DNA from 2 places in the Dactylosporangium sp. NPDC050688 genome. Region 2 is predicted to be linked to the other one. Evidence: riboswitches for the same ligand, from Rfam matches in the RefSeq annotation. Region 2 holds a riboswitch; the other holds the start of a gene.
The links. A riboswitch is a leader RNA that binds a small molecule or an ion and turns the genes downstream of it on or off. The one in region 2 is predicted to bind S-adenosylmethionine.

Region 1 (5,006 bases), on a different contig from region 2:
CGCGATGAACGGCCCCGCCCAGGCCCTCACCGCGCAGATCTTCACCCTGATCGGCGCGGCCGCGGCGGCCGCCGCCGCCGTCCTGGTCGCCGTGTGCGCGCTGCTGTTCGCCACCGGCCGCACCTTCGGCCACTGGGCGCTGCGGCTGACGGCCGTGCTGACGTTCGTGCTGCTGGCCCTGGTCGCGATGGTGGTCGTGGTCGGGTCCCTGACGGGCGAGCCCCCGGCCGCGCTGATCGACACCCCGGTCTGGCTGCTGCTGACGGAGTGGGCCGCGGTGGCGACCGCCCTGCTCGGCGCCGGCATCACGACCTCGACGCTGTGGCAGTTCGCCGACGCCGAGGCGCTGGCCTGACGCGCCGGACGGGTTGACCTTGGACACTTTTGCCGGTGCTGACCGGTCAAAGTGTCCAAGGTCAAACTGGCCCCTCGCCCGGCCCGCCGTTTTCGCGGCCGGCAGGTCGCGTCGCGGCCGTCCACGGCCGCGGCTCTTCGCGGCCGTCAGGTCGCGTCCGCGCGACTGCACGCGGAGGTGGCAGGGAGGCCGTTCACGGCCGACCGGTGGCTGACGGGAGCGGCGGACCTTGCCCACGACGGACCTGAGCAGGAAAAGGACGGACCGTCGTCACGGGGAGCGGTACTCCGGGACGGTCACCATCGGGGGACGGTCCGGGTGGGCGACGTCATGCTCCGCCGTGGTGACCGTGTCGTCGTGGCGGACGAACTGGGTGAGGGTCGGCCAGGTGGGCCGGTCGGGGAAGACGCGCGCGTGGATGGTGTGCAGGATGGTCGCGGCCATCCGGCCGAGGGCGGCGGTGTCCTGGTGGCCGTGGGTGCGCTGGCCGAGGTCGACCTGGGCGACCGCGTCGAGACCGGCGGCGCGGTACGTGTCGATGAGCAGGCCCGTCTCGACGCCGTAGCCGGCCGCGAAGGGCAGGGACTCCAGCAGCGAGCGGCGGGCGGCGTACTCGCCGGCGAGGGGCTGCACGACGCCGGCCAGTTCGGGGAAGTACGCGTTGAGCAGCGGGCGGGCGGCGAGCTCGGTGACCCGGCCGCCGCCGGCGGCGGAGACGTCGAGCAGCGGGCGGTCGTAGAAGGCCTTCACCATCAGGGTGGCCGGGTCCTCCAGCAGCGGGCCGAGCAGGCCGGTGACGAAGTGCGGGCGGAAGTCGGTGAGGTCGGCGTCGACGTAGACGAGGATGTCGCCGGTGGTGACGGCGAGGGCCTTCCAGAGCACCTCGCCCTTGCCGGGGCGGGAGCCGGTGCCGGGCAGGATGTCGTCGCGGTGGTGGACGGTGGCGCCGGCGCGGCGGGCGACCTCGGCGGTGCGGTCGACCGAGCCGGAGTCGACCACGACCACCTCGTCGACGAGGGGGATCAGGGTGCGCACGCCGGTGACGATCTCGGCGACGGTCGGCTCCTCGTCCAGGGCGGGCAGCACGACGCTGACGCGGGTGTCGCCCTTGCGGCGGCGCAGGTCGGCGAGGGACCAGTCGTGCCAGGTGGAGGTACGTTTGGCGAACCAGGCCGCCGCGTCGGGGTGCATGAGTGAACGGTAGCCATGCCCATCCCGTGAGATGACTCATACAACGGAGGCGGTGTCGCCCCTTACACTGAGAAACGAAACAGGCACGACACAACTGAATACCTCATCCAGAGGGGCAGAGGGACACGGCCCGATGAAGCCCCGGCAACCCCTGCGACGACGTCTCGACGACGAGGCCGATCGCGGTAGGTGCCAAATCCGTCCCGGTGCGCAAGGCCATGCACCTGGGGAAGATGAGAGGAAGGCCTCCATGACCTCGACGCTCAGCGTCTTCACCGACTCTCCCGCCCGCCACCTGGTCTGTCGTGGCTGCGGCGCCCAGTTCCCGCTCGCCGCCCAGCACGCCTGTTATGAGTGCTTCGGGCCGCTCGAGGTGGGCTACGACGCCGAGGCGCTCGCCCGGGTCACCCGCGAGCAGATCGAGGCGGGTCCGCAGAACATCTGGCGCTACGCGCCGCTGCTGCCGGTCGGCACCGACCCCGCCAGCCGCGTCACCCTCGACCCGGGGCTGACCCCGCTGGTCAAGGCCGATCTGCTGGCCAAGGAGCTCGGCATCACCGGGCCGCTGTGGGTGAAGGACGACTCGGCAAACCCGACCCACTCGTTCAAGGACCGGGTCGTCTCGGTGGCGCTGACCGCGGCCAAGGCGCTCGGGTTCACCCGGTATTCCTGCGCCTCCACCGGCAACCTGGCCAACTCGGTCGCCGCGCACGCCGCGCGCGCCGGGGTGCCCTCGACCGTGTTCATCCCGGGTGACCTGGAGCCGGGCAAGGTCGTGATGAGCGCCGTCTACGGCGGCAACGTCGTCGCGATCGACGGGTCCTACGACGACGTCAACCGGCTGTGCTCAGAGCTGACGGAGACCGACGAGTTCGAGGACACCGCGTTCGTCAACGTCAACGTCCGGCCGTTCTACGCCGAGGGGTCCAAGACCCTCGGGTACGAGGTTGCCGAGCAGCTCGGCTGGCGGATCCCGGCGCAGGTCGTCATCCCGATGGCCAGCGGTGAGCTGCTCACCAAGGTCGACAAGGCGTTCAGCGAACTGGTCGAGATCGGGCTCGTGCCCGACACGGAGTGGACGGTGTACGGGGCACAGTCCGCGGGCTGCAACCCGATCGCGGTCGCGCTGCACAAGGGCACCGACGAGATCGTCCCGGTCAAGCCGACCGGCATCGCCAAGTCGCTCAACATCGGCGACCCGGCCGCGGGGGTCTACGCGCTGGAGTCGGTGCGGCGCACCGGCGGCTGGATGGAGTATGTCGACGACGACGAGATCCGCGCCGGCATCGAGCTGCTCGCCCGCACCACCGGCGTGTTCGCCGAGACCGCCGGCGGGGTCACCACCGCGGTGCTCAAGAAGCTGGTGGAATCCGGCAGGCTCGACCCGTCGAAGGAGACCGTCGTCTTCAACACCGGCGACGGGCTCAAGACCCTCGACGCCGTCGCCGGCTCGGTCGGCCCGACGCACCGGGTGAAGCCGTCGCTGAAGTCGGTGCGCGAGGCCGGGCTGTTGAGCTGATGGCTGATTTTTTCGCGCAACCGGTCGACGCCCGTGACGGACGGTGTCGATCCGGCTGCGTTTGAGAGAGCGCTTCCACGCTCGGACGAGGGCTGACTCATCCGATCGTCGGAGGTGGCCGGCACACAGCGTGATTGCGGTCGAGCCGAGCGTCTCGAAGCCACCCGCCGAGGGACTTGACGACCTGGGGACCGCGCGCCAGGATGCTCGGTGCGGGAGGACGTGTCGCCGCGAGGTCCGGACCCTGGTCCAGGCCCGCGACCACAGCACCGGAGGTGCTGGCGAGCGTCCTCTCGACCAATTTCCGGGCCGGGCACAAGCCGGTGCCCGTCGACCGGCCCATCGAGCCGAATATGTGTTGTCCGTCGATGTCCACCTGCGCCACCCTGGCGGACATGACCGATGACCTGAGGATCGTCGAGCTGGACGCCGATGACCCGGCGGCAGTCGACGCGGCCTACCTGATCGGCAACGAGGCGATCGCGGCCGACCTGCCCGACCTCCCGCCGGTGTGCCGCTACGAGCACGACGTCCGGGTCCGCCTGCCGATGCCGGGCGCGGACCGGCACACGTTCCTGGCGTACCGCGGCGCGGAGCCGGTCGGCATGGTCCACGCCGACCTGCCGGTCTACGACAACCTGGACAAGGCGATCCTGGACGTGCTGGTGCTCAAGCAGCACCGCCGCCAGGGCGTCGGCCGCGCGCTGTACCGCCACGCCGTCGACTTCGGCCTGGCCCGCGGTCGCACCTCGGTGCTGGGCTTCAGCGTGATCACCGACCGCGACGGCGGGCCGATCGGCTCGTCGGCGCCGTTCGCCGCCGCCCTCGGCCAGGAGAACAAGCTGCTCGACGTGCGCCGCCGGCTCGACCTGTCGACCGCCGACGACGCGGAGCTGGAGCGGCTGCTCGCCGAGAGCTGGCCGAAGGCGGCCGGCTACTCCACCGTCCAATGGGGAAACCGGCCGCCGGAGGAGCTGATCGAGGACCTGGCCCAGCTGGACAGCTCCTTCCTCGACGAGACGCCGAACGGTGACCTGGACTACGAGCCGGAGAAGGTCGACGCCGACCGGCTGCGCCGCTTGTCGGAGGTCCGCATGCGGTACGGCTCGCGGCGGTACGAGACGGGCATCATCCACGACGCGACCGGCCGGCTCGTCGCGTGGACGGCGATGCGGGTCGCCAGGACCATCGACTGGCACGCCTGGCAGCTGATCACGCTGGTGCACCCCGAGCACCGCGGTCACCGCCTCGGCATGATCGTCAAGGTGGTCAACCTGCGGACCCTGCGCGCGCAGGAGCCGGCGGTCCGCATGATCGACACGTTCAACGCCGAGGTCAACGCGCACATGATCGCGATCAACGAGGCGATGGGGTTCCGCGCGGTGGACCGCTGGGCGAACTGGCAGGCCTCAGTCGCGTGAGCGGTCCTCGTACATGGCGAGGAAGATCGAATAGGGCCGGCCCTGGGTGCGGTCGCGGTGGGCGTACTCGTCCAGCAGCGCCTGGAACCGGTCCTGCAGCTCCTGCCACTCCTGCGGGGTGAGCCGCAGGCCGAGGCGGGCGAAGTTGACCGTCTCGGCCTGGTCCTCCAGCAGCGCGAACTCCTGCTGGAACGCCTCCAGCATCGCCTGGTTGGTGCCCGCGCCGTGCTCGCCGACGCTGAGCTGCCACGACTTGCCCGTCGCCAGGTAGGGCACCTCGCGGGCGCCGCGCGGCCCGCGCCGCTCCTCCTGCGGCACGAGGAACCCGGTCGCGACCAGCGTGCGCACGTGATGCAGGACGGTGGCCGGGTTGGCGCCGAGCCGCTCGGCGATCTCCTTGTTGGTCAGCGCCCGGTCCAGGCAGAGCCGGATGATGCGCAGGCGGACGCCGGAGGCGAGTGCCTTGGCCTCCGCGTCGGTAGCTGGTCGCCGCATCGTCCGATTGTATTGATTGACTTTT
Region 2 (5,006 bases):
ACGGCCACCGCCCAGCCCGCCGCGTCCGACATGGACGAGGGTCTGCCGATCCGGTTGCTGCACGACCGGGTCCTTGTCCGGCTCGAGGGAGCCGAAGGCGAGCGCCGGCACGCGTCCGGCATCGTCATCCCGGCCACGGCGTCGGTCGGGCGGCGCCTGTCGTGGGCGACGGCGGTCGGGGTCGGGCCCAACGTGCGCTCGATCGTGTCCGGCGACAGGGTGCTGTTCGACCCCGAGGACCGCTCCGAGGTGGAGCTGCAGGGCCGCGACTACGTGCTGCTGCGCGAGCGTGACGTGCACGCCGTCGCGGCCCGCCGGGTGGAGCCGGACTCGACCGGTCTCTATCTGTAGGGGTACGGGTAGCCGGCGTACATCGGCATGCGCGGCGGGGGCGGCGGCACCACGACCGGCACCGGCACGACCGGGGTGGGCGGGGCGGCGAGCACCCGGACCATCCCGTCCGGGAAGGTGATGTGGTAGCGGCTGCCGTCCCACACCGCGAGCGGCGCCTGCGGATCGCGGCCGACGAACACCTGCCGGTACGCGGCGAGCGCGCTGAGCAGGTGCCGCTCCTCGGCGAGCGCCTCCATGCGGCGGTCCGGCGTGTTGTCCAGGCCGCGGTGCAGGCCGTCGCGGAGCAGGGCGAGCTTCGTCGCGTCGAACTGGAACGCCCGCATCGCCTTGGCGCCCGGGTCGCCGGCGACCCGCTTGGCCCAGCGGCGGGCGGACAGCCGCCGGCCGAGGGTGCCCAGCGCGGCCACCTCCGGCGGGGAGAACCAGCCCGCCCGCGCGTACTCGGTGAGCATCCGCTCGGTGAGCTTGCCCTCGTTGGAGCGCTGCCACAGGGCGAAGCCGACCATGCACAGGAAGATCGGCATCATGACGGCGAAGTAGCCGTACAGCAGCACCCAGGCGCTCGCGGACGCGGTGACGGACATGAGGTTCCACGACCCGTGCAGCAGCATCGCGAGCAGCAGCCCGGCGATCGGAGCGAGCCAGCGCACCGCCTTGGTCGAGCTGCGCGACGCGATGCCGAGCCCGATGCCGGTCATGGACGTGAAGAGCGGGTGCGCGAAGCCGGTCATCAGGATGCGCACCACGAAGATGGCGACCAGCGCGACCGCGCCGTTGACCGGCCCGGCCTCTTCGGCGGTGTCGGCGTAGCCCTTGAAACCGAGGTACAGGATGTTCTCGACCATCGCGAAGCCGGTCGCGGACAGTCCGCAGTAGACGATGCCGTCGATCAGGCCGGAGAACGCGCGCGGCCGCCGCCAGAACAGCAGGATCGGCCCGAGGGCCTTCATGCTCTCCTCGATGAACGGCGCCACCAGCACCGCGACGATCGACTCCGACAGGCCGAGCCGGTCGGCGAGCACCCCACCGGCGGTGTTGACCACCAGCGCGACGGCCGTGGCCACGCAGGCGCCCCAGCCGAAGACGAAGACCAGGTATCTGATCGGCTCCGGCTCGTACCGGTCGAGCCACAGGAAGCACGAGACGAGCACCGGCACCGGGATGACCGCCGCGGCGACGCCGATCACGAGGGCGGTCCATCCGCCGCTGAACCCGAAGAACGCCAGCAGCGCCACGCCGCAGGCCGCGATGCCGCCCATCACGCCGATGAGCGTCCAGAGGCGGCGGCGGTCGGAGCGCTTGGCGGGCGGCGCGGCGGCCAGGGCGAGGGCCGCGGTCGGGTAGCGCTGCTCGCCGGTGTCGGGGGCCGATTCCTCCGTCACGTTGGGCACGACGTCGGCCGCGGCGGTGTCCCAGCCCTGCACCGACGGCTTGCCCAGCCCGACCGGGCCGTCCGCCGGTGCCGAGCCGGCCAGCGGCCCCGCCCAGGGTGACCGCGTTGCCGGCGGCGGCGACGGTACGGCACCCGCGCCCGGCTGCTGGGCACCCGCGCCCGACTGCGGCGGCCCGCCGGACCCGGGCGGGACGGACGCCGGCGGCTGGACGGCGTCGGGGTTGCCGGGATCCATCGGCGTCCCATCCGGCGGGAGTGCGGTCATGGAGCAACCTTATCCGCGATATCGTGAGCGCAGGTCATGAGTGCCAGCGCACAGCCCCGGCTTGCTGGCCGGCAACCCTCGCGTTCGCGGCGGGGTGCCCCGGGTGATGACACGGTCCGGCACGCGGTGTGTCCGGGCAAGCGCGAGCGGAGGGCTCTGCCATGTCCACGATCCTGTCCCCCGGTGACGTGAAGCTGCGCGACGGCCGCAGCGTCGACTTCGCCAACCTCGACATCGCCGCGACCGCCCCGTGCCTGCGGGTCGTCGCTGACACCGTCGCCGAGCTCCTGCCGTTCTACGGCAGCGTCCACCGCGGCGCCGGTGCCCTGTCGCAGCGGTGCACCCGAGAGTATGAGCAGGCCAGGGAGACCGTCGCGGACTTTCTCGGCGGCCGCGACGGCGACACCGTGATCTTCACCCGCAACACCACCGACGCGCTGAACCTGCTGGCCAGAGCGGTGCCCGGGGACACGACGGTGCTCACGTTCGACGCCGAGCACCACGCGAACCTGCTGCCGTGGCGGCGCACCGTGCACCTGGCGGCGCCACGCTCGCCGGAGGAGGCGGTGGCGGCGCTGGAGCGGGCGCTGCGCCGGCAGCGGCGCGGCCTCGTCACCGTGACCGCGGCAAGCAACGTGACCGGCGAGGTCTGGCCGGTCGCGGCGCTGGCCGAGGTGGCGCACCGCCACGGGGCCAGGATCGCGGTCGACGCGGCGCAGCTCGCCCCGCACGCCCCGGTCGACCTGACCGCGCTCGGCGCGGACTATGTCGCGTTCTCCGGCCACAAGCTGTACGCGCCGTTCGGTGCCGGGGTCCTCGCCGGCCGCGCGGACTGGCTGGACGCCGCGGAGCCGTACCTGGCGGGCGGCGGGGCCAGCGCCAACGTGGACGGCACCTGCGCCGCCGGCACCGGCGGGGTCAGCATCGGCGGGCCAGACCGGGACCTCAGCGTGCGGTGGGCGACCGGCCCGGCGCGGCACGAGGCGGGCACCCCCAACCTGCTCGGCGCGGTCGCGATCGCCGCGGCGTGCCGGGCTCTCGCCGCCGAGGGGCACCAGGAGCGCACCGAGCGCGCGCTCGTGGCGCGGCTGCGGGCGGGGCTGGCCGAGCTGCCGCACGTGGAGGAGCTGCGGCTCTTCGGCCCGGACGCGGAGCGGGTCGGAATCGTGTCGTTCGCGGTGCTCGGCGAGGACCCGGGCGAGCTGGCCACCAGGCTCGGCCGCGACCATGGGATCGGGGTGCGGACCGGGCTGTTCTGCGCGCACCCGCTGACCCGGCGGCTGCTGGCGGAGGCGACGGCCAGGCTCGACCCGTCGGCGCCGGTGCCGGCTCAGGCGGTGCGGGCCAGCTTCGGGCTCGGCACGACCGAGGCGCACATCGACCGGCTGCTCGACGCGCTGCGACGGCGCTGAACCGCCCCTGTTTCAGTAACGCTCCTCGTACGCCTGCCGCGAACCGCAGACCGAAGCACGGCTGCACGAACAGCGCGACCCGTCGGCGTCCATCCGGACGGTGACGGAGTCGCGCGGCACGCTGTGCCCGACGACCCGGCCCTCACCGTCCGGTGTGGACACCCGGGTGCCGACGGCCGGCGCAGTTGCCTGAAATGAAGAGTACAAAGGATGTTCGTACTTGAGGCAGCACATCAGCCGGCCGCAGGCGCCGGAGATGCGCAGCGGGTTGAGCGGCAGGTCCTGGTCCTTCGCCATGCGGATGGTGACCGGCTCGAAGTCGTTGAGGAACGTCGCGCAGCACAGGTCGCGGCCGCAGGATCCGATGCCGCCCTGCACGCGGGCCGAGTCGCGCGCCGAGAGCTGGCGCAGCTCCACCCGGCAGTGCAGGGTGGCGCCGAGGTCCCGTACCAGCGACCGGAAATCCACCCGATGGGGTGCGGTGAAATAGATCGTGGTCCGCGCGCCCTGGCCGCCGGACTGATCCAGCACGTGGTCCACCGCGACGACCTTCATCGGCAGCTCGTGGTCGCGGATCAGCTTCTTCGCGGCGACCTTGGCCTCGGCCTTGCGCTTGCGCAGCAGCTCGTCGCGGCGCAGGTCGTCGTCGGCGGCCATGGCGACCAGGCGCGGGAAGCCCTCGGTGTCCTCGCTCACCCACTGGGCGGCCCAGACGCACTCGGCGACCTCGGGCCCGTCGTCGGTCGGGACCAGCACCCGGTCCCCCACGCCCGGGCGGAACTCGCCGGGGTCGAAGTAGAACAGCCGCCCGTAGCGATTGAAGCTCACCGCGCACAGCATGCCCATGGGTTGCACAGTAACGCGGGCCACTGCCAGTTCCATATGGCCTGCGGCTATCGCCCTGGAAAGTCCATTTTGGTGTACCCCGTAGCTATTCCAACTACTTCGTCGTTACTAGTGCGGATGAGCCCGCAAACCGGGCCGTAACTCCGGCCGGAAAGGGCTCGTTGGGGGCAGCAGTGGCACGCCCCCCGGCGAGCTACCCCCCGTACTCCCGGTCTCGGAGGACCTCAAGCATGACGTCTCCTGTTGCTTCCGCACGCCCGAAAACAGCCCGGACCTTCGCCGCCCTCGCCGCAACGGCGCTGGTCGCAGCGCTGAGCCCGGTCGTGTCAGGGGCGCCCGCGGTGGCGGCACCGGCCGACGCGGCCTGCCCGGAGGGCTTCGGTGCCACCGCCGCCAGCAACACCCTCGCGCTGGGGCGCATCGACCTGCGCGCCGCCGGCCTGTCCAACCTGGTCCTGCCCGAGCTGCGGGTGGCCACCACCCATTCGGGTATCGCCGGAGGCATGCTGCGGGCCGCCGCCGACGCCCGGTACCTGCGCAGCAGCGGCGACCTGCCGGCCGGGGTGCTCGGGCCGCGGGCGTACCAGCAGGCGCCCCCCTCCAACGACGGGCCCGACGCCGTGAACGTCGCCGGCGTCGACCTCGGCGCGCTGCGGCTCGGCGTCGGCGGCCTGCGTGCTCAGGCGTCGTGGCAGCACGCCGGGCGCTGCACCACCGCCGACGGCCCGCGCGCCAC

Region 1: another riboswitch for S-adenosylmethionine. It lies ahead of thrC (threonine synthase); the one in region 2 lies ahead of AB0H83_RS20445 (aminotransferase class V-fold PLP-dependent enzyme).

Annotation. Positions count from the first base shown of each region.
Region 1 is NZ_JBFAIC010000029.1:4,169-9,174, reverse strand. Features, by position in the region: gene AB0H83_RS25805 (hypothetical protein) at 1-355, shown strand, start outside; gene AB0H83_RS25800 (glucosyl-3-phosphoglycerate synthase) at 626-1,546, opposite strand; SAM riboswitch class I at 1,647-1,786, shown strand; gene thrC (threonine synthase) at 1,797-3,065, shown strand; gene AB0H83_RS25790 (GNAT family N-acetyltransferase) at 3,461-4,486, shown strand; gene AB0H83_RS25785 (winged helix-turn-helix domain-containing protein) at 4,475-4,981, opposite strand.
Region 2 is NZ_JBFAIC010000019.1:126,820-131,825, reverse strand. Features, by position in the region: gene AB0H83_RS20455 (co-chaperone GroES) at 31-351, shown strand; gene AB0H83_RS20450 (PrsW family glutamic-type intramembrane protease) at 342-2,012, opposite strand; SAM riboswitch class IV at 2,045-2,161, shown strand; gene AB0H83_RS20445 (aminotransferase class V-fold PLP-dependent enzyme) at 2,174-3,424, shown strand; gene ricT (regulatory iron-sulfur-containing complex subunit RicT) at 3,437-4,270, opposite strand; gene AB0H83_RS20435 (hypothetical protein) at 4,501-5,006, shown strand, end outside.